Regions from separate parts of the Pseudarthrobacter sp. WHRI 8279 genome, predicted to be linked through region 3. Evidence: riboswitches for the same ligand, from Rfam matches in the RefSeq annotation. Region 3 holds a riboswitch; each other region holds the start of a gene.
What was found. A riboswitch is a leader RNA that binds a small molecule or an ion and turns the genes downstream of it on or off. The one in region 3 is predicted to bind cyclic di-AMP.
Positions count from the first base shown of each region.

Region 1: linked by a shared signal. The riboswitch ahead of ABRP28_RS19825 (NlpC/P60 family protein) and the one ahead of ABRP28_RS21390 (NlpC/P60 family protein) in region 3 are both predicted to bind cyclic di-AMP.
Region 2: linked by a shared signal. The riboswitch ahead of ABRP28_RS05960 (LysM peptidoglycan-binding domain-containing protein) and the one ahead of ABRP28_RS21390 (NlpC/P60 family protein) in region 3 are both predicted to bind cyclic di-AMP.
Region 4: linked by a shared signal. The riboswitch ahead of ABRP28_RS19260 (hypothetical protein) and the one ahead of ABRP28_RS21390 (NlpC/P60 family protein) in region 3 are both predicted to bind cyclic di-AMP.

Region 1 is NZ_CP168162.1:4,315,633-4,323,021, forward strand. Features, by position in the region: gene ABRP28_RS19815 (metal-dependent transcriptional regulator) at 1-494, shown strand, start outside; cyclic di-AMP (ydaO/yuaA leader) riboswitch at 601-842, shown strand; gene ABRP28_RS19820 (M23 family metallopeptidase) at 853-1,677, shown strand; cyclic di-AMP (ydaO/yuaA leader) riboswitch at 1,814-1,987, shown strand; gene ABRP28_RS19825 (NlpC/P60 family protein) at 2,058-2,753, shown strand; gene ABRP28_RS19830 (NlpC/P60 family protein) at 2,906-3,688, shown strand; gene ABRP28_RS19835 (HNH endonuclease) at 3,967-4,467, shown strand; gene ABRP28_RS19840 (molybdenum cofactor guanylyltransferase) at 4,516-5,160, shown strand; gene ABRP28_RS19845 (DUF6457 domain-containing protein) at 5,177-5,470, shown strand; gene ABRP28_RS19850 (molybdopterin molybdotransferase MoeA) at 5,467-6,843, shown strand; gene fdhD (formate dehydrogenase accessory sulfurtransferase FdhD) at 6,925-7,389, shown strand, end outside.
Region 2 is NZ_CP168162.1:1,324,098-1,331,486, reverse strand. Features, by position in the region: gene ABRP28_RS05985 (globin domain-containing protein) at 1-137, opposite strand, end outside; gene ABRP28_RS05980 (hypothetical protein) at 386-568, shown strand; gene ABRP28_RS05975 (ribonuclease Z) at 635-1,612, shown strand; gene ABRP28_RS05970 (APC family permease) at 1,609-3,051, shown strand; gene ABRP28_RS05965 (protein adenylyltransferase SelO) at 3,048-4,523, shown strand; gene ABRP28_RS05960 (LysM peptidoglycan-binding domain-containing protein) at 4,658-5,503, opposite strand; cyclic di-AMP (ydaO/yuaA leader) riboswitch at 5,507-5,708, opposite strand; gene ABRP28_RS05955 (dienelactone hydrolase family protein) at 5,982-6,962, shown strand; gene ABRP28_RS05950 (lytic transglycosylase domain-containing protein) at 7,153-7,389, shown strand, end outside.
Region 3 is NZ_CP168164.1:52,907-60,295, forward strand. Features, by position in the region: gene ABRP28_RS21380 (heavy metal translocating P-type ATPase) at 1-1,647, opposite strand, end outside; gene ABRP28_RS21385 (heavy-metal-associated domain-containing protein) at 1,644-1,973, opposite strand; cyclic di-AMP (ydaO/yuaA leader) riboswitch at 2,208-2,404, shown strand; gene ABRP28_RS21390 (NlpC/P60 family protein) at 2,408-3,193, shown strand; gene ABRP28_RS21395 (cytochrome P450) at 3,404-4,645, opposite strand; gene ABRP28_RS21400 (TlpA disulfide reductase family protein) at 4,792-5,421, opposite strand; gene ABRP28_RS21405 (cytochrome c biogenesis protein CcdA) at 5,435-6,184, opposite strand; gene ABRP28_RS21410 (metalloregulator ArsR/SmtB family transcription factor) at 6,305-6,706, shown strand; gene ABRP28_RS21415 (cation-translocating P-type ATPase) at 6,703-7,389, shown strand, end outside.
Region 4 is NZ_CP168162.1:4,183,072-4,190,460, forward strand. Features, by position in the region: gene ABRP28_RS19235 (glycosyltransferase family 4 protein) at 1-76, shown strand, start outside; gene ABRP28_RS19240 (nucleoside deaminase) at 110-616, opposite strand; gene ABRP28_RS19245 (phosphatase PAP2 family protein) at 678-1,550, shown strand; gene upp (uracil phosphoribosyltransferase) at 1,563-2,198, shown strand; gene ABRP28_RS19255 (glyoxalase superfamily protein) at 2,244-2,648, shown strand; gene ABRP28_RS19260 (hypothetical protein) at 2,645-3,364, opposite strand; cyclic di-AMP (ydaO/yuaA leader) riboswitch at 3,370-3,532, opposite strand; gene ABRP28_RS19265 (HAMP domain-containing sensor histidine kinase) at 3,626-5,158, opposite strand; gene ABRP28_RS19270 (response regulator transcription factor) at 5,166-5,906, opposite strand; gene ABRP28_RS19275 (winged helix-turn-helix domain-containing protein) at 6,611-7,389, shown strand, end outside.

The DNA.
Region 1 (7,389 bases), on a different replicon from region 3:
GCCGGAAGCGCGCTACCGAAGTGATGCGCAAGCACCGGCTGGCGGAGCGGCTGCTGGCGGACGTTATCGGCCTGGACTGGGCGTACGTCCATGACGAAGCCTGCCGCTGGGAGCATGTTATGAGCGAACGCGTGGAGCGGCGCATCTACGAACTGCTTGACCATCCGACCGAGTCACCGTACGGAAACCCTATCCCTGGCCTGGCTGCCCTTGGGGGCCAGGCGTCCGCAGGCTTCGCTGACGGCGCCATCAGCCTGCTTGAAGCAATGAAGTCCTATGGCCCGGCGTCGGAGGTGACCGTAAGCCGGTTGGCTGAGCCGATCCAGGTGGAGCCCGAGCTGCTGGTCCAGCTGGATGAGGGCGGAATCCGTCCGGGAGCCGCAGTCTCGCTGGAGCGGGTGGGGGACTACATTTCGGTCCGGGTGCCCGGCATCGAAGGTGCGCTGGAGTTGCCGCCTGAGGTGGCGGCCCACGTCTTCGTCGCCATCCGGTAACTCTCCCGTTGTACCCGCTCGGAGCGCATCAGCCAAAGATAACGGAATTGTTACTTCGAGCCTTCTGGCCCTATAGTTAAACGCAAGCGTAGATACTAAAGCGTTACCTGATCCGGAGCCGAGCTCTGCCAGCGGATCAGGTGCACGAGTCATTACTGGCAGAGGCGGGGGAACCACAACCGGCAGACGGGGGACTGCCTTGGGGTGAAGTCCGTCAGCAGCAAGCCTCTTCCAGTGAAGGATCCTTCCGGGGATACCTCTGTGCCGGGCTTGCCTAGGCGGACCGGGTCTTTGAACTCTCTGACCCGAATCCGACAGCTAACTTCGCAGGCTTTCCAGAGAGGAACCCTTCTTGTCCATAGAGACCCCCAAGGGGCGCCGCCGCGCGGCGTCTCCCGTTTCAACGCCGCGCGTTGTCGAGGTCATCACCACGGAACGCCCCCGCGATCCGCACCGTGACGCCCGCCGCCGTCGAGGACCCTTCCGGCAGATCACCGAATTTGCCGCAGCCAGCGGGATCGCACAGAAGGCCGGAATCGCTCTTGCTGCCACCGGCCTGGTGTTGACAGTGACCGTTCCGGCAACAAGTCCCGTCATGGCAACCGACAACGCAAGCGGCGTTACCCCGGTGGCAGCATCTGCTGTTACCCCGCAGCCGCAGGTATCCGCGGAGGCCGGCGCCCAGATCGACTTCAGCCGCTCTGCCGTGGTGACCCAGGCAGACCCCGATGGCAAGCTGAAGCAGCTGCTCAGCGCCCAGTCCGCAGGTTCGGTGTCCCGCGCGGCCTCGGCCGGAAGCCTCGGCGCTCCGCTGGCCGCGCTCTCCACTGCCTCCGCGTTCGGTTACCGGGTCAGCCCCATCACCGGCGGCGCGGGTGACTTCCACCGCGGCCAGGACTACGTTGCCCAATGCGGCACCTCGGTGCTGGCGGCTGCCACCGGCACCGTAACGTTCGTGGGCTGGCACCAGTACGGCGGTGGAAACCGGGTGGTGGTGGACCATGGCAACGGCCTGGAAACCACGTACAACCACCTTTCGTCCATCAGCGTCACGGAGGGACAGACGGTCTCCCGGGGCGATGTCCTGGCCCTCAGCGGAACCACGGGTGCTTCCACCGGCTGCCACCTTCACTTCGAGGTGCAGGTCAACGGCGAAGTCGTCGATCCCACGGGCTGGCTGTAGTCAAATGATGGTTTGCTATCGAATCATCGTGACCCGCCGTGACCTGAATGTGACATTCACCGAAAACTGCTGTACCGTCTAACTCGCGTCAACTTTTCCGAAGTTGACGCTCTTGTGCGGATTGCCTAGCTCTGCCACCGCTCAAGGTCCGTTCGCATTTCATCGTCTGGCAGGGGCGGGGGAACCAATTTTGGTCTTTGCTTCAGCGAAGGCCTTGGGGTTAAGTCGCAAAACTTCCTTGGAAGCCGCGCGGCCGGGTGACTCCCATCCGAATCCGACAGCTCACCTCGCAGGCATTGGGAGAGGCTACCTTCGTGTCTTCACGCCATCATTCTGCGCGCCACCGTGCGCAAACGGTTCGTACCAACCCCTTGGACACAGTGTCCAAGGCTGTTAGTGCCAATGCCGGGACAGTAGGTCGCCAGGCTGCGGTTATCGCAGCTGCTTCCGGTCTCATCCTCAGCATGGGCCTGCCTGCCAACGCCGCGGACACCACCGCCGGCGTTTCCGCTTCCACCGAGTCCGGGTCTGCCCAGTCCGCCCTGGCGGTCACCGCAGCACCCACCGCGACTGTCTCCTTCGAGCGTCCCGTGGTGAAGACCACCGCCGCACCGAAGCCGGCTCCCGTGCGGGCGCAGTCCACCGATTCGGAGGACCGCGCTGCTGCCGCTACCCGGACGGCCTCCACCGCAGCGGCTCCCGAAGCTGCAGCTGAGAAGCTGGCAGAGACGGTTTCCTCGGCCTCCACCTCCGGCATTGCCGCACTCGCATACACCGGCATCGGCCGTCCCTACGTCTGGGGAGGCACCACCCCCAACGGCTGGGATTGCTCAGGGTTCACCCAGTGGGTCTACGCCCAGGCCGGCATCAGCATCCCGCGCGTCAACGCCTGGACCGCAATGACGCCCACCTCCACTCCGCAGCCGGGTGACCTGGTTATGCAGAACGGTGGCGCGCACGTGGGCATCTACGTGGGCAACGGCATGATGATCAGCGCGCTCAACCCCTCCCAGGGCACGCTCCTCCACTCGGTAGCCGCCACCGGAAGCTCCGCCTTCTTCACGATCAACAAATAGTTCTTGGGCCTTCGGGCCCAAGAACTATTTCTTTGCACCCCTTTCCACACACCACATCCCCGTTCGGGGCCTGCCGGCGTACCCCCAAGATGCCGGCAGGCCCAGACCCCTTGGTGCCCACAACGGCCTGAGGAAAACGAAAGAGAGAACTGATGACTACTCGTGCCACCGCACGGCATCGCGCCGAAGTCACCAAGACCAACTCAATCGCTGTTATTGCCAAGGCTGTTGGCGACAACGCCGGTGGCATGGGCCGCCAGGCAGCGGTTATCGCCGCCGCTTCCGGCCTGGTGCTCACCAGCGGCATCGCTGCAAACGCAGCTGACTCCAGCGTCCAGCGCGACTCTGCCCCCGCGTCCACCCTGGAAGTAGAGTCCTCCGTCGAGGCGCCGATCTCCGCTGCCTCCACCATCGCCATCACCTTCGAAAAGCCGGCCGTTACCACCACGCCCGCGCCTGTCGTCGTTGTCGAGGAAGAGCCCGCGCCTGTTGAGGTCAAGGAAGCCGAGCCGGCTCCGGCCGCCGCCCAGCCTGCTGCAGCCCCCAAGGTAACCGCCAAGGTAACCACAGCCTCCGCGCCCGCTGCAGCTCCTGCTGCTTCCGCCAGCGGCAAGGGCGCAGCCATCCTCTCGGCAGCGTACGCCCAGCTGGGTGTCACCCAGGACTGCACCATGCTGGTCACCAACTCCCTGGCAGCAGTGGGCATCAACTTCCACGACTGGCCCGCAGGCTACCTCTCCCTGGGCCGCACCGTAAGCGCCGCCGAAGCGCAGCCCGGCGACCTGATCTACTACGCAGACGGTGGCGCAGGCATGGCCCACATCGCTGTCTACGCGGGCAACGGCCAGGCCGTCCACGGTGGATACAACGGAAACCAGACGGTCGTCTTCAGCGCCAACGTTGGCTCCGGCCCCGTTTTCATCCGCGTGAACTAATTAGCTCCGCGCTAGGCCGTCCCACAGGGGCGGCACAAGAACCCCTGCCCTGGCGGCAGGGGTTCTTGCTTTTAAACGCCGGTTGGGTGGCTACCGGCCAGGCGCAGCCCCCGGCCGCCCGATACGCCCGCTGGCCCGACACGGCAGTTTTGGGAAACCGCGATTAGCTGATAGTGGGCTTCTATGTTTACTCTTGTGGTGTCGATCCATAGCCCGGACATGCCGAGGGCAGCCGGCCCTCGTGCCCCTGACGGGTGCGGCCGTGAAGAGGTACGTGCATGCGCACTCTCGTTCTGAATGCTGGATATGAACCGCTGGCGGTTATCACGTTCCGCCGGGCGCTGGTGCTTGTGCTCACGGGTAAAGCCAGTGTGGTTGCTGAGGGTGACGATCCCGTGGTGGGCCCCCAGGAGATATTGGGCCGCCCGTCCGTTATCCTCCTGAACCGCTATATCCGTCCGAGGTACAACCAGGCCACCGCTGTCAGCCGCCGGGGCGTGCTGAGGCGCGATGGCCACCGGTGCGCCTACTGCGGAAAAGCGGCCCACACCATCGACCATGTCCACCCCAAGTCCCGCGGCGGTGCGGATTCCTGGGAGAACCTGGTGGCGGCCTGCCTTCGTTGCAACAACGTCAAGGGCGACCATACTCCTGCTGAAATGGGGTGGAAGCTGAGATTCGTCCCGGAACCCCCGCACGGAACCATCTGGCAGATCAAGGAACTCGAAAAGCCCACCCCTGCGTGGGATCCGTTCCTGCTGCCCGAGCGCGCAGCTTGACCCCAACCTGCACCAGGCATTCCTGATCCATACAGCTAGGCTGGGGGAGTGGAAGAGAGCCGGTTGCCTTTCGATGCCGTGATCCTGGCCGGCGGCCGGTCGTCCCGGTTGGGCGGAGTGCCCAAGCAGGACCTCGTGTTCCACCATGCCACCCTCCTGCAGCGGGCGCTGGCCGCGTCTGCGGGCGCCACCAGCACTGTGGTGGTGGGTCCGCGCGCAGATTCTACGGTTACGGGGGTGATCTGGTGCCGGGAAGAGCCTGAGTTCGCGGGTCCGGCAGCTGCTATCTCCGCCGGGCTGGAGGCTCTTGCGCGGCACTGCAGCCCCGCATCGGAATACACCCTCGTGCTGGCGTGCGATATGCCCCTTGTCCAGGATGCCGTGGCGGTGTTGAAGGAAGCGCTGGTCCCGGCAAGGGGAGACGGAGTCATGGCCCGCTCTGCTGACGGGACCCTCCAGCCGCTGGCCGGCATGTACCGCACGGCTGGGTTAAAAAGGGCGGCAGCGGAACTGGCTGCACGCGGTACGCTAATCAACGGCTCCGTGCGTTCGCTGCTTGCTAGTCTGGAGGTGCAGCCTGTCACCGTCCCCGCAGGTTCCACGGCCGACGTGGACACGTGGGATGATGCCGCCGCACTAGGGATTGCCGCCGGGAGCCAGGACAACAGCCAGGACCGGCGCAGCCGCAGTTAACTTGGGAGGCACGTTCGTGAAGAGTCAGGATGAAACGCTGGAGGAGTGGTGCAGGTCCCTGCTCCAGGCCTATGAGCTTGAGGACGTCCAGGTGGATGTCAACGCCATCCTTGCCTTGGCTGGCGTGGCCGCCCATTCAGTGGTCCGCCCGGCAGCGCCGCTGACCACCTTCATTGCCGGCTACGCCGCTGGCCTGGCATCCGGGTCCGGGCAGCCAACGAACGCCGCTTCCATGGAATCCGCGCTCGCCGTGGCCCGTGCCCTGGCCGCCGACTACGATGCTGAAGCCGCCGGGACTCCCGGCGGATGACCAGCGACGCCCAGAAGGAACCAAGCAAACCCGACGCTGACCATCCCCGGCACCTTGACCACACGTGGGACGAGGCCCGCGAGGCCGCCTTTGACGCCGCCCATCCGATTCCCGCCGGACCGGTCGCGCTTGAACTGGCGCTCGGACGAAAACTTGAGCAAGATATTGTGGCGCTGCAGGACATGCCCCACTATGCGTCGTCAGCCATGGACGGCTGGGCGGTGAACGGCACCGCGCCGTGGATCCTTGTTGAACCCGGCACCCCCCTTGCTCCCCACCAGGCCAGTCCTATCGCCACAGGGGGGCTCATCCCGCTGGGTGGCAAGTCGGTACTGCGCAGCGAAAGCGCCCGGCTGGACGAGGACGAGGATGGACTGCCCATCCTGGTAACCGGCGGGACGGCCCGCCCCGGCGAGCCCCGCACCGGCCAGCATGTGCGGAAAGCGGGTGAGGAGGCTTCGGAAGGTGACGTCCTTGTCAAGGCAGGAGTGGTGCTCAACCCCGCGCATCTGGCGCTGGCTGCCCTTGCCGGGTACGACGAACTTGTGGTCCAGGGTAAGCCGATGGTCCGGCTGCTGCTGACCGGTTCCGAGGTGGTTGGCCACGGCGTGCCCGTCCCCGGGCAGGTCCGGGACACCTTCGGCCCGCAACTGCCGGCAGTGGTGGGCATGCTGGGCGGGATACCCGGCGGACAGCAAAGGATCGGCGATTCCTATGCTGAGTGGCTCGGCGCACTGGAGGACGTGGTGCCGGAGGAGCCGGGTGCACCGGACCTGCCGGCCGACGTCGTCATTACCACCGGCGGGACGGGAAAATCCGGCACGGACCATCTTCGCAGGGCCGTAGCGGAGCTGGGAGGCCGCTTGATCATCGACGGCGTGGCCATGCGTCCGGGGCATCCTGCCGTCCTGGCCGAACTTCCGGACGGACGCTTCGTGCTGGGATTGCCGGGGAATCCGCTTGCCGCCATGATCGCGCTGTCCACGGTGGGCGCGCCGCTGTTGGCGGCGCTGGGACACGGCGACATGCCGGCGGTGCAGGAAGTGCCATGCGGAACCACCCTTGAGCCGGAACCCGGGCGCACCCGCCTTATGCCGTTCCGCCTGCTCTACGGGATGGCCTCGCCCGCCCAGCACACCGGCCCCGGCATGATGCGGGGACTGGCCTCCGCCGACGGCGTAATGGTTGTTCCTCCCCACGGGGTGAAGCTCGGCGAACTGGTGCCTGCCTTCGCCCTGCCCTGGGGGCCGCCCATCCCTGCGCCCCCCGACCCCAACGCCAAACCAAAGACACGCAGCGCGGGACGGACGGGCCGGACAGCCGCCAAACCCGCAGCCGCCGGTCCAGTGGACTGGAGCGAGCTCCTTGGCTGACGAGGCCAGGGGAACGGCCGCTGCGCTGGCATCAACCCTGGGCGGTTGCGATGATGGAGTCATGAACAGGAACGGTGGGACATGGGACGTGTAACCCAGCGCCGCAAGGTGCACAAGTACGTGCTGGATGGCTCCCCGAACGCCCTCGAGTTCCCGGTCCGGTACCGGGAGGATGTCCTGGCGGTGGAGGAACCGCTGGAAATCCGGCTGGGCAGCATGTCCTATTCCGTGACCATGCGGACCCCTGGCCATGACTTCGACCTGGTGGCCGGGTTCCTGGTGTCCGAGGGCGTCATCTGGGATTCCGGGCAACTGGTGTCGCTGCGCTTCTGCGCCGGCGAGGACGAAAACGGCGTGCAGACCTTTAATGTGGTGGAGGCCCAGTTGCGGCCGGATGTAGAGGCTCCGTCCATGGGCCGGCATGTGTACACCTCCAGCTCATGTGGTATTTGCGGCACCGATTCCATCGAGTCCGTCAGCAAGTCCTCGCACTTCACCCCCGCCGCGGATCCCCTGAGCGTTTCCGCCGAGGTGCTCGCCTCGCTT
Region 2 (7,389 bases), on a different replicon from region 3:
CGGTTGAACAGGCCGTCCAGCAGGTCCGGCCGTGCGTCAAACATGTGCTGGTAGAACCGTTTGGCGATCTCTTGGATGTTTTCGCCGACCACAGGCAGCGTTGCCTTGATCACGGGGAGGGAGGTGTCTGAAAGCATGTTGGTTACCTTCCGGGTAGCGGGTTCCCTGGCGGGGGAGGGGGCCTGAGGCGTGCAAATTTAGCAGCCGCCCCGGCACGCCGGTAGGGGCAACCGCCCCTATTCCCGAGCACCCAGGCCGCGCCCCCAGGAAGCAAGCGGCAGCGGGGATGTTCGGCCTGTCCCCTCGACGTGGGCCCAAACTGCGCTAAAATCGTAAGCAGGCTGATGAATATCGGTTGGCAGGATCACTACTGAAGGAGTTTCACATGAACTTGGGAAGCATGATCAAAAATGCCGCTGGACGATTCGCAGGCAGGACCGGGACCGGCGGTACTGCCCGCGGGACCGGGCTGAATGCAGCCCGTCGGACGCCCGGCACAACGGGTGCCGCAGGTGCCAGGCCTGGCGGCATGGCCGGCAGGATCATGGGAATGCTCCGGCGGCGCTAAGCCGCCGCCGCATCCACAAAAGCAGGTACCGGATTCTCCGGCACCTGCTTTTTGGTCCTTAAAGCCATGCGCGAGCTCGTTGTCCTCGGCACCGCCTCCCAGGTCCCCACCCGGACCCGGAACCATAACGGCTACCTCCTGCGCTGGGACGGCGAGGGCCTGCTGTTCGATCCTGGCGAGGGAACGCAGCGCCAAATGATCCACGCCGGGGTCTCAACGAACATGATCACCCGCATCTGCCTCACCCACGTTCACGGCGACCACTGCTTCGGGCTGCCGGGGGTGCTTTCGCGCATGGCCCTCGACGCCGTGCCCCATCCGGTCCATCTGCACTATCCATCCACCGGCGGGGACATGGTCCGCGCCCTTGTATCCGTCAGCACACCGGGTATCGACCTCAGGCTGCACCCGCACGGCGAAGCCGGAGCGGTGGCAGAAGGACTGGAAGTCCGGCCCCTCAAACACCGGATAGAGACCTACGGCTACCGCCTGGCCGAACCGGACGGCCGGACCCTGCTGCCGGAACGCCTGCAGGCGGCAGGGATATCCGGGCCGGACGCAGGGCGGCTGCAGCGCCAAGGGAGCCTGGGCGGCGTGCAGCTTGAAGACGTCAGCGTCGCCCGGCCGGGCCAGCGATTCGCCTTCGTAATGGACACCGCGCCCTGTCCGGGCGCAGAGGAACTTGCCGACGGCGCCGACCTCCTCGTCGCCGAGTCGACCTTCGCTGACGACGACGCCGGGTTGGCCGGCCAGTACCGCCACCTCACAGCCGGGCAGGCCGGAGAGTTGGCGGCACGTTCCGGCGCCCGCACCCTGGTGCTCACGCACTTCTCCTCACGGTACGGCGACGACGCCTCACTGCTCCTGGCCCAGGCCGGTGCCCGCGCGGGTTCTGCTGCAGTCATCGCGGCTGAGGACCTGCAGCGCATCCCCTTCCCCCGGCGGCGGCGCTTATCCCACGGCCCCGCACTGCGCCCCGGGCCAGTCGATGCAACAAAGCCACGTCCCTCAGCCAGCCCAGTTAGCCTTGGAGGCCACTCATGAGCGCAGCTTCAGAAGAAGTCTCGGACGTTACTGCCCACGGCAAGGAGCCCACCCTCAAGCGGGTGCTGGGACCCAAGCTCCTGCTGCTGTTCATTGTGGGCGACATCCTCGGCGCCGGCGTCTACGCGGTAACCGGGACCATGGCCGGCACCGTAGGGGGAATCGTCTGGCTGCCGTTCCTGCTGGCCTTCGTGGTGGCAACGCTCACCGCCTTCTCCTACCTCGAACTGGTCACGCAGTATCCGCAGGCCGCGGGTGCCGCGCTGTACACGCACAAGGCCTTCGGGATCCACTTCGTCACCTTCCTGGTGGCATTTGCCGTGGTCTGCTCGGGAATCACCAGCGCGTCCACGTCTGCGAACGTCCTGGCGCAGAACTTCTTCGGCGGCCTTGAGATCAATGGCTGGATGGGCAAACCGGGGCAGGGCGTGATTACCGCGGTGGCCCTTGGATTCATGCTCCTCCTGGCTGCCATCAACCTGCGTGGCGTGGGGGAGAGCGTCAAGTTCAATGTTGTGCTCACAGTGGTGGAGATGGCAGCACTGTGCATCGTGATCGGTGTCGGGTTCTTTGTCATGGCCCAGGGGACGGGAAACCCGGGCGAGATCTTCGTCTTCAACGACTCCCAGGACAAGGGGCTCTTCCTCGCCGTGACCGCAGCGACGTCCATCGCGTTCTTCGCCATGGTGGGCTTCGAGGATTCGGTCAACATGGTGGAAGAGACCCAGAACCCCGAAAAGATCTTTCCCCGCACCATGCTCACCGGCCTGGGCATAGCAGTGCTGCTGTACATGCTGGTAGCTGTGTCCGTGGTGAGCGTCCTTTCGCCCACGGAGCTCGAGGGCATCCGGGAAGCTGAAGGCGCTGCCCTGCTGGAAGTGGTCCACAAGGGCTCGCCGGACTTCCCGATCGACAGGGTCTTCCCCTTCCTGGCCGTCTTCGCCGTCGCCAACACGGCACTCATCAACATGCTCATGGCCAGCCGGCTGATTTACGGCATGGCCCGCCAGCACGTCCTGCCCGGCGCCTTGGGGAAAGTCCTTCCGGTCCGGCGCACCCCGTGGGCGGGGATCGCCTTCTCCACTGTCCTGGCCCTGGGCCTCATCCTGTATGTCACCAGTGATCCCGAAAGCAACATCGTGGCCAACCTGTCCGGCACCACCGCCTTCCTGTTGCTTTGTGTCTTCACGGTGGTCAACGTGGCCTGCCTGGTGCTGCGCCGCAAGCGGGATCCCCACCGCAAAGTGTTCTTCACATCCCCGGGCCCTCTGCCGCTCGTGGCCGCGCTGCTCTGCGCCTTCCTGGCCGGCCCGTGGGTCGGCAGGAACATCATCCAGTACCAGATTGCCGGCGGACTGATGGCCATTGGAGTCATCCTGTGGCTTATCACCTGGCTGATCAACCGGCGCGCCAACGACGGCGATAGGGTTGATCCATGACTGCAGCAGCAGAATCAACTGTCACCTTCGAAGGCCTTTTTGCCCGCGACCTCCCGGAACTCTCCGTTCCCTGGCAGGCAGAGGAAGCGCCGGAACCCTCGCTCCTGGTCCTTAACGAAGCACTGGCCGGTGAGCTGGGGCTGGCTCCCGAATACCTGCGGACCACCGAAGGCGTTCGGCTCCTCCTGGGCAACCATGTCCCGGCCGGCGCCACGCCCGTGGCCCAGGCATACGCCGGGCACCAGTTCGGCGGTTACTCGCCGCTGCTCGGCGACGGCCGGGCACTCCTGCTCGGCGAACTGCCGGACGGCGGCGGCCGTCTGCGGGACGTGCACCTCAAAGGCTCCGGCCGCACACCTTTTGCCCGGGCAGGCGACGGCCGCGCCGTCGTCGGCCCCATGCTGCGCGAATACCTGGTGAGCGAGGCAATGCATGCCTTGAACATTCCCACCACACGGGCTTTGGCCGTTGTGGCCACAGGACGCCCGGTGCGGCGGGACACCATGCTGCCCGGCGCCGTCCTCGCCCGGGTGGCCAGCAGCCACCTCCGGGTGGGCAGTTTCCAATATGCCCGGGCCACGGACAACATGGAGCTCCTGCGCCGGCTCGCGGACCACGCCATCAGCAGGCACTACCCGGCCGCAGCGCAGGCCGAAAATCCCTACCTGGAACTGTTCGCCTCGGTGGTGGCTGCCCAGGCCGGGCTGGTGGCCCGGTGGATGCTGGTGGGGTTTGTGCACGGCGTCATGAACACGGACAACATGACCATTTCGGGCGAAACCATCGACTACGGGCCCTGCGCCTTCATGGATGCTTTCAACCCCGGTGCCGTGTACAGCTCCATCGACGTCGGCGGGCGCTACGCCTACGCCAACCAGCCGGTGGTGGCCGAGTGGAACCTGGCGCGGCTGGCGGAGGCGATGCTGCCGCTCTTCCACGAGGACCAGGAACAGGCAGTCGCGCCCGCAGTGGAGGCGCTGGGGAAGTTCCGCAGCCAGTACAGCGACGCCTGGTTCGACGGCATGAAGGCAAAGCTGGGCATCGCCGCCGGCCCGGCCGGAAGTGAAGAAGGCGACGAGGCATCGGAACTGGTGGACGGGGTCATCGGCCTGCTCAAGGACGGACCTGTCGATTACACACAGTTCTTCCGGAGCCTTGGCCAGGCAGCCAGGGGAAACACCAGGCCGGCGCGAGGCATGGTCCTGGACCTCGCCGCCTTTGATGCTTGGGCTGAGCGCTGGGCCCGCCTCAAGCCCGACGCCGGTCTGATGGACAGCGTCAACCCGGTGTACATTCCCCGGAACCATCTGGTGGAGGAAGCGCTGGCAGCAGCAACGGAGGGGGACATGGGCCCCTTCAGCCGCCTTTTGGAGGTGGTGAGGTCCCCGTTCGAGGAACGCGAGGGGCTGGAGCGCTATACCGAAGGTCCGCCGGAAGACTTCGGCACCTACCGGACCTTCTGCGGTACCTGAGGCGGGCACGGGAGAACCGCGCGGAGGAAGTCCCGGGGAGACAGAACAAGGGCGGCAGCCGGGAGAACCCGGCTGCCGCCCTTGTCTCGAGTGGCCTGGCCCTTACGGGCCAGCTGCGCCTGTGTCCGTGGTGACTATGCCACGCGGACGAAGGAAGCGCCGCTGAGCCAGCTGATGGAGTGAACCTCGGTCTGGTTGCCGTTCACGCCGCCGCTGACAACCTGGCCGTCGCCGGCGTAGACGCCCACGTGGCCGGCGGTGATCACCAGGTCGCCGGGGGCGGGGGTGCCCACGGTGGTGCCGTACTGGTAGAACTGGCCGGGGGCAAGGTCGCCGACGGACTTGCCGACCGTGCGCAGGGCCTTCTCCACCATGGCGGTGCAGTCCTGGATCTGGCCCAGCTGGCCGTAGGCGTTGGCCAGGATGGCTGCTCCGGCGCCGCTGCCGGTGGCTGCAACCGGGGCGGACGCGTAGGACATGTTCATGCCGGTGTTAGCCGGGGTGGTAACAGCAGCGGTCTGGACCGGTGCCGGTGCTGCAGCAGGTGCAACGTAGGCTGCGGCCGGGGCGGCAGCAGCGGTTCCGGCGGCGGGAATCTGGATCTGGTCACCGGGGTAGATGATCGTGGAGACAGAAAGCCCGTTGGCCGACAGGACGTCATTCAGGCTGACGCCGTAAGCGGTGGCAATGGCACCAAGGGTGTCGCCCGATACAACCGTGTGGGTGTTGCCGGCTGCCGCGGCGGGGGCCGCGGCTGCCGGAGCAGGGGCGGCGTAAGCCTGGACGCTAGCGGTCTCGGTGGTGTCCGGACCGTTCACACCGGCGTGAGCCGGGGCTCCGACGCCGAAGGCAATGCCGGAGGCTGCTGCCACGGCGAGAGCCGGACGGCCCAGGGACTTGGCCGAAACAGCCAGTCCTTCGATCGCGATGGAGCGGGCCGGGGTTGCGCGGTGACGGGCGGTGGTGGAATTTTTTGACACAGTTGATCGCCTCTCCCATGCCTGCGGGGTGAGCTGTCGGGTTCGGGTTGGAGATACCCGGCCGGCAACACCTCCGAAGGGAACGGACGCGCTATCGACTTAACCCCAAGGCCTTCAAAAGGCCGCGGAAACTTGGTTCCCCCGTCCCTGCCAGCTGGAAAGCGTTGGTTCCCGGGTCAGTGGCAGGGCTCGGCATTCTGACGGGGAATGTCCCGTCTGGGAGGGACACCTGAAGACCATAACCCGACTTACCACCCATTGTCACATTTAGATAACATGCGAGGCGCGGCTCTCGATTACGCAATCAACTGGATTTCCCGGTGCCACGGCGTTCCAGCCCGGGCGGGCAGGCGCGCCGATTTGTGGGGACGTGTTATTTATCACAAAGACGTTAAGGAGGGACCGAGCCTGCCCGGCGACCTTGTTCTTCACGTGCCCGGGGAGGAGTATGTTCGGCACCCCACGAGGAGGCATTGCGATGCAGCTTGGCAAGTATGAGAGATACCTGATTGAGGAATTCTTCGACGATTACAAGTCCGGCGCGCTGAGCCAGCGCACCTTTACCCGGCGGGTTGCCTTCATTACCGGCAGCATGGCGGCAGCGTCGGCGGCGATGCTGCTGGTGGGCTGTACCCCCAGCGAGGTGCCGCGGAGCACCGATCCCATGCCCACCCCGGAACCGTCCCCTACGTCCGCTGCCGGGACCCTCGGGACTGCGGGATCGGGTGCGGTCCCCGGGGCAAAGAGCCCGCTCTCCGTTCCGGAGGGGGCGCCAGGATTGACGACGGCGTCCGTCCAGTTTCCGTCCGGCGGCGCCTCCGTCAGTGCCTACCTGGCCAGGCCGGAGCGGGACGGTCGCAGTCCTGCCGTGCTGATCTGCCACGAGAACCGCGGACTGACGCCCCACATCGAAGACGTGGCCCGCCGCTTCGCGAAGGAGGGGTACGCCGCCCTCGCGCTTGACCTGCTCAGCCGTGAAGGCGGGACGGCCGGAATGGACCGCGACGCCGTACCCGGCGCCCTCACCCAGGCCGGCGCCCAGCGGCACGTGGCCGACTTCGCAGCAGCCCTGGAGTATCTCCAGGCCCAGGACTTCGTGGATGGCGGACGCATCGCCATGACCGGCTATTGCTTCGGTGGCGGCATCACCTGGCAGGCGGCAGCGGAACTGGACGGGCTGAAAGCCACCGCGGCGTTTTACGGGCCCGCCCCGGACCTGGCCAAAGTGCCGGACATCAGGGCAGCCGTTTTCGGCGTCTACGCTGAACTGGACCAACGCATCACCGGCCCTATGCCTGCACTCAAGGATGCGCTGGCAGCCTCCGGCGTTGTCCACCAGCTCACGGTCTACCCCGGCGTGGACCATGCCTTCCACAACGACACCGGGGACCGCTACAACGAAGCCCAGGCCACGGCCGCGTGGAACGACACCCTTGCCTGGTTTGACCAGCACCTGTAAAAAAACCCGCGTCCCGGCCCTGGTCGATGAAACGGAACTTCCTCCGCTCCATAACGATGTAGAAACGTCCGCCTTCAACCTGCCGATCAAGGCGGTAGGCTTCCGGACTATGTCCCGGTTCGTTACCAAATCCAGGGCGCCCCTGCCCGTGGCGCTTCTTTCGTGTGCCCTGGCAGGAAGTCTGTGGCTGGTGCCGGCAGCCTCCGCGGACAGCAGTCCCGGGGATTACCCGTCCTGGGAGGAGGTGCAAGGCGCGAAGGAAAGCGAGGCCGGAAAGGCCGCGGAAATCGCCAAGATTGATGGCCTGCTCTACAGCCTCCAGGAGCAATCCGAGGCCGCCGGCTCCGCTGCGGTGCAGGCGGCGGCGGAGTATGCAGGCACCGACGCGGCATTGCAGGCCGCCGCCGCCAGGGTGGAGGCCCTTGCA
Region 3 (7,389 bases):
CTCGTGTCCGTCGATCACGTGCAGCACCGCCGCGCCGCGGCCCATCCAGGTGCTGGTGGATTGTGCCAGCGCGTCGGGTTCGGTGGTGCCCAGTTCGCGCAGCAGCGCAGGCCCGCCAACATGGACAGTGCGGCCATCCACGGTGGCGCGGACGCCGCGCCCGGTCAGGGAACTGAAGTCCCTGGCCTGCGGAATGCTCAGGTTCCGCTCCCGCGCCGCCCGGACGATGGCCCGTGCCACGGGGTGTTCACTATCGGCCTCCACGGCCGCGGCCAGTGCCAGCAGCGCGTCAGCGTCCCCGCCGGAAACGGGTGCGATGTCCTTCAGTTCCGGCTCGCCCGTGGTGAGGGTGCCGGTCTTATCGAACAGGACGACGTCGATGGTGCGCATGCGCTCCAGCGCCATCCGGTTCTTGATCAGCACCCCGGCACGGGCTGCCTGCTCGGTGGAAATGGCGATGACCAGCGGGATGGCCAGGCCCAGGGCGTGGGGGCAGGCGATCACCAGCACGGTGACGGTCCGGGTGACAGCCTCCGGGACGCTCCCGAGCAGCGTCCAGACGATGAAGGTCAGCACGCCTGCGCCGGCGGCGAAGTAGAACAGGAAGGCCGCGGCCCGGTCCGCCAATGCCTGGGCCTTGGAGGAGGACGCCTGCGCTTCGGCGACAAGACGCTGGATCCCAGCCAGTGCGGTGTTCTCACCGACGGCGGTGACCTGGACCCGGACGCTGTTATCCGTCGCGACCGTTCCTGCCACGACCGTGTCCCCGGGACCGCGGGGGACGGTTTTGGATTCACCGGTGATCATGGACTCGTCGAACTCGGCCTGGCCGTCCACGACGGTTCCGTCGGCGGGCATCCGGGCGCCGGAGCGGACCAGGACCATGTCGCCTTCGGCTAGCGCGGACACCGGAACGGTTTCGGTGCCGGCGTCGGTGACGCGTTCGGCCTCGTCAGGCAGCAGCGCCGCGAGGGCATCCAGGGCGCCCTGCGCCGAGCCCAGGGCCCGCATTTCGATCCAGTGGCCCAGCAGCATGATCGCCACCAGCAGGGCCAGCTCCCACCAGAAGTCCAGATCAAATCCGCCGATACCAAGGCTGGTGACCCAGGACGCGGCGAACGCGACCGTGATGGCCATCCCGATCAGCAGCATCATGCCCGGGGTGCGGTCCTTCAGTTCCCGCCAGCCGCCCTTAAGGAAGGGCTGGCCGCCGTAGAGGAAGATCACCGTGCCCAAAACGGGCGGGATCCAGGCCGAGCCGGGGAACATCGGGGCCATGTAGCCCAGGATGTGCCCGACCATCGGGCTGAAATAGACGACCGGGATGGACAGGGCCAGGGTCAGCCAGAACCTGTTTTTGAACATCGCGGTGCTGTGCCCGGCGTGCTGGCCATGGCTGTGGACTGCGTGGTCATCCTGCCCGCCATGGCCCTCGTGGTGGCTGTGGGAGTGGTCGTGCTCGGTAACCGTGACCGTGCTGACCGCTGCAGGCGACGGGTCCTGGGATTCGGTGGCGGGTGTGTGCGAGTTGTGGTGGCCTGCGTGGCCGCCGTGGTGCTGGGTGTGGTCTTCCATGGTTCCTCCTTTGAGAGGAGACGCCGCCTCACTCCAGGCAGGCTCGCTGCCGGAGGAGCTTGGAGTGGTCAGTTGCTGATGAGTGTGTAGCCGGCGGAGGTAACAGCCTCACGCACAGCGGAACGGTCGGCTTTACCGCCGACAGTCAGACGGGAACGGCCGCCCGGCACGAGATCAACAGAGGCGGATTCCACACCCTCAAGTGCGGACAGCGCCTTCTGAACGGTCTGAACGCAATGCCCGCAGGTCAGGCCCTCCACGGCAAATTCGGTGCCGGTGGCACCGGCAGTTGTGGCGGGCGCGGAAGACGCTTCGGTTGAGCAGCAGCCGCAACCTGTAGCCGCTGAAACGAGGGGCAGTTCGGTACGGTGTTCAGTTCCACACATGTCAGTTTCCATTCCTTGAAGACGAAGGATTTGATGGGCGCTGGGGTTGAACGGCTGTGAAGGCGGTGCGGGGCACCGGCCGGGACATACCACTTCACTGACAACACCTCAAGGATACCCCCAGGGGGTATATTCCGCAAGCCTCGGAACCGAGGGATTCTGACACGCCGTTATCTAAATGTGACAAATGTGGCTGTTGTGACGTAGGGTCTGAAGCCGTGCCGGTTTCTCCGAATGCGGCACTCCTGAGCAGACTTGCCTAACTCTGCCGCTGCCCGGGATCCGTTCGCAAAATCGTCCGGCAGAGACGGGGAACCCAATATCGGCCTGCTTCCGGCAGGCCTTGGGGTGAAGCCGTGCCTGATGCCTTTCGTGCATCACCACGGCCGGGTGTCTCCCATCCGAATCCGACAGCTAACCTCGCAGGCAGTGGGAGAGGCCCTTTCATGCCCAATGGCAAAGCTCACGGCCGCCGCCGCGCGGTCCCCGTCCAGACCAGCCCCCTGGCGGTCCTGTCCAAATCCTTCGCCGGCCACGCCGGCGGTGTAGGCCGTCAGGCCGCCGTCATCGCAGCAGCATCCGGCCTCGTCCTGACCAGCGGCATCGCCGCCCAGGCAGCAGACGCCCCAACCCAGCGCGAAGCCGAGCCGGCATCGAACCTGGAAGTCACCAGCCAGGTACAAACCCCGCTCAGCGCCGACGCCACGGTCCAGATCGCTTTCGAGCGTCCCGCCGTCAAGACAACCCCGGCACCTGTAGTGGAAGCACCCAAGCCCGTCGTCGTCGATGCCCCCAAGGTCGCTGTTGCCGCGACGCCTGTTGTTGCGAAGGCAGCTGCTGCTGCCCCGGCCAAGGCCCAGATCACCGTCACCCCCGCACCCGCTGCCCCCGTGGCCGCCCCGGCAGCCGGCGGCATCAACGCGACCATGGTGTCTTCGGCCTACGCCCAGATCGGGATGATCCAGGACTGCACGCGACTGGTCGAAAACGCCCTCAACGCAGCCGGCATCCCCGTCGGGGACCTCGGGCCCATGCAGTTCATGAACTACGGCACCGTCGTCACCGATCCCCAGCCCGGCGACATGGTCATGCAGCCCGGTCACGTAGGCATCTACGTCGGAAACGGCCAGGTCCTCAGCTCCGGCCTGAACGGCAAAAACGAAACCGCCGTCCACCCCCTGACTTGGATGACCTCCAAGGGCGCAGTAACCTTCGTCCGAGCAGGCAAATAAAACCACTGAAGGCCGGTGATTCAATGCCTTGGGGGCAGTGAATCGCCGGCCTTCAGCATGCCTTGATCCGACCCCTTCTGTTTTGCAGCCGACATCCTTCTCTAGCCGCGATTCAGTGTCTCGAAACATCTGCGCCTCGAAACCCTAGGGATATGCGAGAGTCGCATGGTCCGTGCCGGCTGGTGCCGATTCCTTTGCTGTTGCGGTTAGTTAGCGGCGTCGTGGAGGTGCGGGGTCGATGATGAAGCCGCTTTTGGGGAGGGCGGGCATGTTGGAGAGGCTGAAGCTGAGGTCCTGTGCGGGTACCTGCAGGTCGGGTGCGGCCGCGAGGGAGCGTATGGCTCGTTTGATCAGTTCCACGGTGATGTCTTCCCCTGGGCACCGGTGCCCTGTGTTTTTGTCGCCTGCTCCTTGCGGGATCAGGGTGTGGGGGGTGGGTTGCCAAGTGCGGAAGCGTTCTGGGTTGAAGCTTTCCGGGTTTGTCCAGGTTCGCGGGTCGTGATTGGTTCCGTACAGGTCAAGCAGGACCCAGTCTCCGGGCTTGAAGGCGTGCCCGGACCATTCCAGGTCCCTGGTGGCCGTGCCCCCGACGAAGGGGAAAAACGGGTAGTACCGGCGCACTTCCTGGGCGAAGCAGTGCAGGTCGTGATCATCACCGTTGCTGAGTTTTTCTTTCCAGTCGGGGTGCTGTGTGAGGGCGAGGGCGGCGAAGACTATGAAGTTGCTGACGGCCACGACCGGGCGGAGCAGGTTCAGCAGTTCCACCGCTGCTGTGTCTGGGGGCAGTTCCTTGCCGGTGTTGTCGCGATGGAATGCGATGGCTTCCACCGGGGTTACCGGTGCTTGGGCCTGAACGATCAAGCGTGCTGCCTGGATTGCGTTCGTGGCCCACTTTTCTGTGGAACGGCGGCGCCAGCGGGCGTACCAGTTCGCCGGCCCGAACGCTCCGGCCTGGTCGATCATCAGCCCCAGTTCTCTGCTGCGTCTGGCGATGGTGGGTGCGTCGGTGGGAAGACCGGCCCAGCTGCAGGCTGCCGCGGTGAGGATCCGGCGGACCTCCCTGTGCAGATCGAACCGTCGCCTGGACGGCAGGCCGTGGCGGGGATCGTGCCATTGAGCGTCAAAAGCGTCCGCGAGCTGCATGGCGGAGTCCCGGCTGCCCAGCTCCAGGAACAGGTACTTGCGGCGGTGATGATCGTCCCCTTCGAGGGTCTGTACGCTGTGTGCATCCTGCAGCAGATGCTTGGCCGACCGCGGCAAGGCACCGGCGCGGCTAAACCGTCCGCCACCGTAAAAAAATTCAGCAGCCGCTGCCCCCCTGATGCAGACGACGGGCCGAAGCATCAGACGGGTCTGGAAAAGATCGGTCCCGGCTTCATCGCAGCGGGCGGAGATGAAGGTGTATCCCTCACGCAGCAGGGCCAGCGAGCTGTCAGGCAATTGTGCAGTCACTCGGATCTCCCGTTCTCCCGGAAACGGCGGCGTTTCCTGAGTCTAGGCCAGGCCTTCAGGGCCGGGTAGGTCAGAGCCGTATGCCCTGCCCCTGATCGCGCCGCGTCCATAACGCGGCGGCCGGGGGATCCTGCCGCCGCGTTTTTTCAGGATTCGCTGAGCGCGCTGCTGATGAGGGCTTTGAGGGTGCCCTTCTCTGCAAGGCCAAGAACACGGGCGGCGACTTTGCCGTGCCTGTCCAGGACGAGGGTTGTGGGGACCGCCCGTGGGGGCACGTGGTCGGCCAGGGCCAGCAGGATCCCGCCGTCGTTGTCGTTGAAGCTGGGGTAGGTGGTGCCGAAAGTGCGCTCGAAGGCCGCGGCAGTTGCGGCGGTGTCCCGGACGTTGATCCCGTAAATCCTGACGCCGTCGCTTTTGAACTCCTGATGGAGTGCTTCAAGGTCGGGTGCTTCTTTGCGGCAGGGCGCGCAGGCGGCGTACCAGACGTTCAGGACGGTGACGTTTCCTTTCCAGTCGGCTGAGCTGACCGCCGAGCCGTCAAAGAGGGTTCCGGCGAGATCAACCGCGGGCGCCCTGGTTTCGGCGGCGTACTCAGAGACGGATCCGTCTCCTGCGATGTAGTTCTTGTTATCCCCAGCCCGTGCTTGGGTGGCCAGTGAGTCGTCCGGTCCGGCGCACCCGGCGAGCAGGATGGCTGCCGACGCTGCTCCCAGTAGAACGCCGCGCCGGGCCGGCAGGCGCGCTGTCATTGGATTACCGGGCTGTTGCGAGTTCATGTGCTGGTTTCTCCTAGACGGGGGTGGTGATGGTCGCGGCGAGGTTTTGCAGTTGGTAGATCCAGAGCATCCAGACCCCTGAGACCATCAGGAGCCCGACGAGGATCAGCAAGGAACCCCCGATGATGTTGAAAGCGCGCATGTGCCGTCGGATGTACCCGAGGGTCCTGCTCACCCAGCTCAGGCCCAGCGCTACCAGAACGAAAGGGATTCCAAGCCCCAGACAGTAGAGGAATCCAAGCAGCGCACCACGCCATGGATCGCCGGTTGTGGTGCTGAGGGCCAGAACCGCGCTCAGGGTCGGACCCATGCAGGGCGTCCACCCGAGGCCGAAGACAATTCCCAGCAGCGGGGCGCCGGCGATGCCTGTCCGGGGCCTGAAGGATAGCTTGCGGGTGGCTTGCAGGAACGGGATTCTGCCCACCAGGACCAGGCCCATCAGCACGACGAACAGCCCGAGTCCCCGGATCAGGGTGTCCTGCCACCGGACCAGCCAACCGCCAATGACACCAAAGGCCGCCCCGTAGAGGGTGAAAACGGCGGCAAACCCAAGAATGAACAGCCCAACTCCGGCCAGGACCCGGCGCCGGTTATCTGGCCGGCCCGGATCGGTAATCCCGGAGACGTAGCCAAGGTACCCGGGGACAAGCGGCAGGATGCACGGAGAGATGAAGGAGACGGTCCCGGCGATCATGGCCAGCGGAATGGCCATGAGCAGGGTGCCCGACTGAACCATCTCAGCGAAAAACCCGCCGATCGTCACGTCCGCACCCCTCGCGGCCTAAAGGAACCTGTCCGGGGCGTGGGCCGGGAGGGACAGGCCAAGGACCGGCAGTAACAGCTTCTCGTCGATAACATCACCGCTTTACGCTATCATCGCCATATGACGATACAAATTGGGGGCGCTGCCGATGACTGCGGCCAGTTGGATCCCGCGGCGGCTTTGTTTCATTCCCTGAGTGACCCGACACGACTGAGCATCGTGAAGCGGATGGCCGAGGGAGAGATCCGGGTCGGTGATCTGGCTGGGAAGCTGGGCCTGGCCCAGTCCACCGTGTCCGCGCATGTGGCATGTTTGCGCGATTGTGGCCTGGTCGAGGGCCGCGCGCAGGGCCGCAGCGTCTATTACTCGCTGTCCCGTCCGGAGTTGATGGACATGCTTGCCCAGGCCGAAGTCCTGCTTGCCGCAACCGGCAACGCGGTGAGCCTGTGCCCGAATTACGGCACCGGAAGCACCGGCGCCGAACTGACAAACGTGGAACTGACGAAGGAGAACACCCGATGAGCGACGCCTGCGGCTGCAGCGACGACAAGCCCGAAACCGCGGCCGAAGAGGCCGAGGAAGCGGTCGGGTTCTGGCAGATCAACGAGATCAGGGCCGCGGCAATCTCGGGTGTGCTGCTCCTGACCGCCTGGATCCTGTCCCTGACCGGGGGCCCGGAGTGGCTGCGCCTGGTCCTGGAAATCGGGGCGCTGCTGGTCGCGGCATGGACTTTTGTTCCCTCCACCCTCCGGCGCCTTGCCAAGGGCAAGATCGGCGTCGGGACCCTGATGACGATCGCCGCCGTCGGCGCCGTCGCGCTGGGCGAGTACGAGGAAGCGGCAATGCTCGCCTTCCTCTACTCAATCTCCGAAGGGTTGGAGGAATACTCGCTGGCCAAAACCCGGCGCGGTCTGCGGGCCCTGCTGGACCTGGTCCCGGCCGAAGCGACAGTCCTGCGCGGCGGTGCAGAGGTCACCGTTGACCCTGCCGAGCTCGTTCCCGGGGACCGGATGGTCGTCCGCCCGGGCGAACGGCTGGCCACCGACGGCCGAATCATCACTGGCCGCACCTCCCTGGACACCTCGGCCCTGACCGGCGAATCCGTGCCCGTCGAGGCAGGTCCCGGCAGCGATGTCTACGCCGGGTCCATCAACGGCACCGGGCCGCTGGAAGTCGAAGTCACCAGCACCGCGGAGAACAACTCG
Region 4 (7,389 bases), on a different replicon from region 3:
GGATGCGCGGAGCAGGCTGCCGGGCTGGGACCAGCCAGCGGCCTGCGTGCTGGCCGCCATTAGGAAGGCTCACTAACTGCCCACCCCGCTGACTGCCCAGCCCGCTGAATCAGAGCCGCGAGCGGTGCCCTGCGAAGAACTCACGCAGCAGGGCGGCGGACTCGGCTTCGCGCACGCCCGGATACACCTCAACCCAGTGGTTCAGGCGCCTCTCGCGGAGCACATCGAAAACAGACCCCGCAGCCCCTGCTTTCTCGTCCCAGGCACCAAAGACCACCCGGGGGATTCGTGCCAATACAATCGCTCCGGCGCACATGGCGCAGGGTTCAAGGGTGACCACCAGCGTGCAGTCGGCGAGCCGCCAGCCGTCTCCGCTGCCGCCGTCGAGCATGGAAAGCTTGCGCAGCCGTTCCGCCGCCTCACGGATGGCCACTACCTCGGCGTGGGCGGTCGGGTCTCCAAGCTCTTCCCGCTGGTTCCGCCCGGAACCCAGCACGGCGCCGTCGGGCCCGATGACCACGGCCCCGATGGGTACGTCCTCCGTGTCGAGGGCGCGACGGGCCTCGGCGAGGGCAAGGCCCATCCACGCGTGGTGTTTCTTATCTGCGGAGACCATGGCTCAATGATAGTTTCGAAGGATACCCAGAGCCCGTGACGCACATCCGCCGGGAGGCACAGTGAGCACAGTCCGAGACCGCGTGGACAAGTGGATCAAGCCGTACGCCGCCTTGTGGCTGACCATGATCATCGGCGGAACGCTGGTGATCGCCCTGGCACTCCTGGGAGCCGAGGTCTACTCGGACGTCGTAGACGAGGAAGGCCTGGCGAGCCTTGATATTCCTGCACTGGAATATTCGCAGTCGTTGCGGAACCCGGAGGTGGACGCCTTCGCCACAGGTTTCACCAATGTGGGCGGCGGGATCGGCATGCCCATCCTGGCGAGCATCCTCACCGCCTGGCTGACCTTCCTGAACAGGACATGGCGGCCCATTGTCCTGGTGGGCGGAGCGGCCCTTGTTTCCACCCTGGCCACTACCTGGGGCAAGCGGCTGGTAGGCAGGACACGTCCGGACCACTCCGAGGCCGTCCCGCCGTTCGAGACGTCGCCGTCCTTCCCCAGCGGGCACACCCTGAACACCACGGTGGTGATAGGGGTCCTGATCTACCTCATGTGCCTGCAGTTCCAAGTACTCTGGGCGCGGATCGCAGCCATCACGGTGGGCACACTCTTCATCATTGCCATGGGCCTGAGCCGGGTCTTCCTGGGACACCACTGGATGACCGACGTCATGGCGGGCTGGTTCCTGGGGCTGGCGTGGGTAGGAATCGTGATCCTGGCCCACAGGCTGTTCCACCTGATGCGGCGGCGTGAGCACGCAGGCCCTGCACCCACCTTCGAGCATCCCGTCCTGCGCGAGGACCACACCGGGGACGCAGAACGTACCGCCCCGGAGGAGGACGCCGGCGCTGCCCCACAAAGGGCCGACGACGACGCTTCGCAGTCCGGCACGGGCGGCGGACGGCAGGGGAGCGGCCCGGCAGCCGGGTGATAGTTTTGACCCATGCGCACTCTCGTTGTGGACCACCCGCTGGTCGCCCATAAGCTCACCGTCCTGCGGGACAAGAACACTCCGTCCCCGGTCTTCCGGCAGCTGACGGAGGAACTGGTGACCCTCCTGGCCTACGAGGCCACGCGGGAAGTCCGCACCGAGCCCGTGACCATCGAAACCCCCGTCAGCACAACCGTGGGCACGGCGTTCACCAAACCCACTCCGCTGGTGGTACCCATCCTCCGTGCTGGCCTGGGAATGCTCGAGGGCATGACCAAACTGGTCCCCACGGCTGAAGTGGGCTTCCTGGGCATGGCCCGCGACGAGGAAACGCTGGACATCATCACCTACGCCGAGCGCCTGCCCGAGGATCTCACCGACCGGCAGATCTTCGTGCTGGATCCCATGCTTGCCACCGGCGGAACACTGCGCGAGGCCATCAAGTTCCTGTTCAAGCGCGGCGCTTCTGATGTCACCTGCATCTGCCTGCTCGCCGCGCCGGAGGGCCTGGCCAAGCTGGAGGAAGAACTCTCCGGCGCAAACGTCACCATCGTCCTGGCTTCCATCGATGAGAAGCTCAACGAGAAGTCCTACATTGTCCCGGGCCTGGGCGACGCAGGCGACCGCCTGTACGGCATCGCCGGCTAGGACTCAAGCCTTTCCCGCTTCCTGCGCAAGGCCTAGCCTGAGCGCATGGACTGGAAACTGGAACTCGTTTTTGTCCCCGTATCCGATGTGGACCGGGCCAAAGACTTTTACGTCAACAAGGTGGGCTTCAACGCCGATTTCGACGAACGGCCCAGCGACTCCATCAGGTTCGTGCAACTGACGCCGCCGGGCTCAGCCTGCTCCATCTGCATCGGGGAAGGCCTCACGGATGCTCCCCCCGGTACCGGCTCCAACCTGCAGCTTGTGGTCTCTGACATCCAGGCCGCCCACCGTCAGCTCAAGGCCAACGGGGTGGACGTCAGCGATGTGGACGTGCAGGACTGGGGCCACTTTGTGTACTTCGCCGACCCTGACGGTAACCGCTGGGCGGTCCAGTACATCCCCGGCAGGGACGTACCGGACCGCCAAGGCGAAGCCGCTTCTGTTTAGTACCAGTTGTTGGCGTAGTGGAAGTTCAGTGCTCCACACGGGGACTGGTAGCGCTCCTGGATGTAGTTCAGGCCCCAGTTGATTTGCGTACGGTAATTGGTGAGGTAGTCGGCGCCGGCGCTGGCCATCTTCTCGGCCGGCAGGGACTGCACAATGCCGTAGGCGCCGCTGCTCGGGTTGGTGGCCGTGGTGGTCCAGTCTGATTCCTTGGTCCACAGGGTCTGCAAGCACTGCATCTGGTCCGGTGCCCAGCCGTAGGAGGCCAACTGGCCGGCAGCGTAGGCCTGTGCGCCCGCGGGGTCGTTGACTGCGACGACCGGGGCCGGCTCGGGAGCGGGGGCAGGTGCCGGCGCGGGCTCAGGCTCCGGTGCAGGTGCAGGTGCCGGTGCGGGCTCAGCGGCGGGAGCCGGCGCCGGCTCGGCGGCCTGCGGGACAACGTTAATGGGCTCTGCTGCAGGCGCCGGAGCAGGGTTTTCCTGGATCTCGCTCTTCTCGATGCTCAGCTTCGACTGGGCCTCAGCGGCCTGCGTCTCCGTAGCTGCCACCTGCACTGCGGTGTCGGTGGCCTGGCCTGCTGCTCCAACGCCTACAAGGAGCGCGCAGGACGTCGCGAGGATGGCGGCGCGCTGGCCAAAGGACGGAATTTTGCCTGACGTGCGCGGGGCACCGGCGTCGTGGCCTGGTTTCGGGCGTGCTTTAGTAAGGAACTTAGACATGATGGATCGCCTCTCACACCTGCGGAGTTAGCTGTCGGGTTCGGATGAGGGCATCCGGCCGTACGGAAAAATCACGTAGTGGCTTAACCCCAAGGGCAATTGTGTGCCCGGGACTTCTGGGTCCCCCGCCTCTGCCTATGCTCAAGCGGAATCCGGGAAGCGGCAGAGCTTGGCGTCATCCGGATATGCGGCCCGAACGGGAACCGCACCCAATCGACGGTACAGGAGTTCAGGTCTTAAGTCACATTTTGGTAACAGGGATCACGAGGACGGCGCGCCGCCTTGCGCCGCTATCGCAGGCAGGGGGAGTTGCAAGGCAAACTGCGTGCGTCCCGGTTGTGATGTCACCGTGACCTTACCCCCGTGGGCCTCGACGATGGATTCGACGATTGAGAGGCCCAGACCGCTGGTTCCTTCAGCGGCGGGTGCGCCCGGTCCGCTGGCATTGCCTGCCCGGGCCGCGTCTGCGCGGGCGAACCGCGCGAAAACCTGGTCCAGGAACTCGGGCGGAATGCCGCCGCCGTCGTCCGTTACCGTCACCACCGCAGCGCCCTCTGCCGTCTTCCCAACCCCGGTGACCACCGTGGTTCCCGGCGGTGTGTGCTTGCGGGCGTTGGACAGCAGGTTCATCAGCACCTGCCGCAGCTGGGACGGGTCGCCGTTCACCACAACGGGTTCGTCTGGAAGATCCAGCCGCCAGGTATGGCCGGGCGCCATGACCTTTTCGTCACTGACGCCTTCCACCACCAGCTGGTTCAGGTCCACCTCGCTAAGCTTCAAGGGCTGGCCCTCATCAAGGCGCGCCAGCAGCAGCAGGTCCTCCACCAGCGCGGTCATCCGCTGGGACTGGCTTTGAACCCTCGCCAGCGACTTCTCCCCGTCCGGAGTGAAGTTTTCCGTCATCCGCATCAGTTCGGTGTACCCGCGGATGGCGGTCAGGGGCGTGCGGAGCTCATGGGAAGCGTCGGCCACAAACTGCCGGACCTTGGTTTCACTCTTCTGCCGCGCCTGCAGCGCGTGGGCCACGTTGTCCAGCATGAGGTTCAGGGCGTGGCCCACGCTGCCAACCTCCGTACCGGGATTGGAGTTCGACGGCGGCACGCGCACCGCAAGTGCCACCTCGCCGGCATCCAGGGGCAGCCTGGAAACACGGGTGGCAACCTCGGAAAGCTGCTCGAGGGGCTTCATGGTGCGGCGGATCAGGACACTTCCCACCAGCCCTATCAGGAGCAGGCCACCCAGGGAGACGAAGACGAACGTCCACACCAGGGACGCCAGCGTGCTCTCCTTTCCGGCCAGGGGAAGTCCTGTTACCAGGACGTCGCCGAAGTTGGTCTGCACAGCCACCAGCCGGTAGCCGCCGTTGGAGAGTGCCCTGTCCACGGGTTGCGCGTCTGGGGTGAGGGCAAGCAGGACCTGTTTGTCGTCCGAGGACAACGGCGACCGCGTTGTGTCCGAGGTGAGAAAGCCTCCGATGCTGACCTGCCCATTGAGGAGGCGCGCATTGAGGGTTCCCACGCTTTGGCCGCGGGAGTCCAGGGGGTCCCTGCCATTGAAGCCGCCGGAGGGAGGGCGTCCTGGATCGTTGGAACGGTCTGCGGCCTGGCCCAGCTGTTCGTCCAGTTGCCGGGTAAGGAACGCGTCCATCGAGGCGTAACTCGCCACGCCCACGGCACCGCAGATGGCAATCAGCAGTGTCATGGCCAGGAGGATCAGCCGGGTCCGCAGGTGCCACGTGCCGGGCTTCAGCCAGTTCCGCGGCTGCGGTGCCGCCGTGGGGTGCGGGGACGCCATGGCGCTCCTACTCCGCCGGCTTGATGACGTACCCGGCGCCCCGCACGGTATGGATCATGGGCGGGTGGATGGCATCCACTTTCTTGCGGAGGTAGGAGATGTAGAGCTCCACGATGTTGGCCTGGCCGCCGAAGTCGTAGTTCCAGACCCGGTCCAGGATCTGCGCTTTGCTGATGACGCGCTTGGGGTTTTCCATGAGGTATCGGAGCAGCTCGAACTGGGTTGCCGTCAACTGGAGCTCCTCACCCGCACGGGTCACCTCACGGGTGTCCACGTTGAGGACCAGGTCTCCAACAACCAGCTCAGCGGTGTCCATGGCGGCCACACCGGACCGCTGGACCAGGCGGTGTAGGCGGAGCAGGACCTCTTCCATGCTGAATGGCTTGGTGACATAGTCGTCACCGCCGGCTGCGAGGCCAACGATCCTGTCCTGAACCGCATCCTTGGCGGTGAGGAACAGTGCGGGAACCTCAGGAGCGTAAGCGCGGATCCGCGTCAGTACCTCGACGCCGTCGAAACCGGGGATCATGACATCCAGGACCAGCACGTCAGGGCGGAAGTCCCTGGCCACCTTCACGGCTTCCGGACCGTCGGCGGCGATCGCCACGGACCAGCCGGCCATGCGCAGGCCCATGCTCATAAGCTCGGAAAGGCTGGGCTCGTCATCCACCACCAGCGCCCTGATGGGGGAGCCGTCCGGGTGGGTGAGCTTGGGGAGGTTGTTGGTCATGGAGTGCGAGGTGGCCATGGGACAACTCTCCGATCGTTGGCTAAAGCCCCGCTTTGGCGTTCCTGTGCGCAAGCTGTGAATCCCAGCCTAGCGAGCTGGATCCGCAGAAATGCCCCTAACGTGCTACCGGTTTAGTCCCCTTCAGCCCGTCCGCCGGCTTACAAGCATCGGAGCGAACCGGATTCCGAATGCCACTTAGCCGCTGAGCCTGCAGATTTTTCTGTCCAAAAGCAGGACCGGCTGGACACGCCGTGGACGCGAAGACCGAGATTCCACTATCGCGCGCTCCAATGAACGAAGACACATAAAATGGCGCTGTTACCGAACGATATTTCGCAGACCATCGAAAAATGACCCATAGACAAGATAACAACCGTTATTTTTTACACTGCCCAGAATTGTGATTTGGAGCACTTTGGCTAAATTCGTCTCATTATGCGGACGATCATGTCCATTGTTACTTGCAAGTTGCCATTGTTACGCTGCACACTTCCAATGTGAACAAGAACTCAACAGCACCTGCAGCCGCAGAATATTGGCCCAGCACATCAGCTGCTGCCGACATGCGCTGTTGTCGAATGCACGCCTGACCTTCCCACCCCCCGAAGTTCTTAGGCATTCGCCCACCAGCCCAGCGTCGGGCGCCCCTCCCCAGTTCGCATTGCGGGGATTCCCAGCATTCGGGCCGCGATGACGGCCATTCACATTGAGGTAAGCATTCCATGTCAGTTGCATCCGGATACGTCCACATTTCTGTCCGTAACGCCGCCAAAGCCGGCCAGCCCTCGGGCCTCCGCCCCGGGTTTGGTCCCCGCCCTGCCCTGGCCCCATCATCATCCGGAAGCACCTTCCCCTCCCAGGGCTACGCGCCGCAGGGGTTCAACCCCAACTCCTACGGGCAGCTCCGCGCCGTCCAGCCCGCGGAGGCGGCACCCCTGACAGCCCCCACTCCGGTAGTGGCCGGCCCCAACACCGTCCGGCCCGTAGCCAACGACACCGTTGCCCGCGGATTCGTCCTCTACATGGGCATCGATGAGGAAACAGCGGCCGCGGCCGGAACCTCCATCGCCAAACTGGCCCAGGAGATCCGCGCCTACGCACAGTCCCTGGTGTCCGGCGCCGAAAGCTATGCAGCCGTTGCCGTTGCCCCCGCCGGCACACCAGGTTCCGCGCTCGACGTCGTCCGTTCCACCTTCGGTGACCCCACCGTCAACGCCCGCCAGCGCACCGAGGCCCCGCGTCCGTCGCAGGCACAGGAGCCGCGCCCTTCCGGCGTCCTGATCGACCTGGCCCGCCGTGAAGTCCACCTGGACGGCGAGTCGCTCAACTTGACCTTCAAGGAGTTTGAGCTCCTGAACTACCTTGTTGAGAACGGCACCCGCACCGTGGGGCGCGACGAACTCCTCGAGGGGCTGTGGCGCAACGCCGAAGAGGTGCCCAACGAACGCACCATCGACGTCCACATCCGCCGGCTCCGCTCCAAACTGGGCCGCCTCGCCAA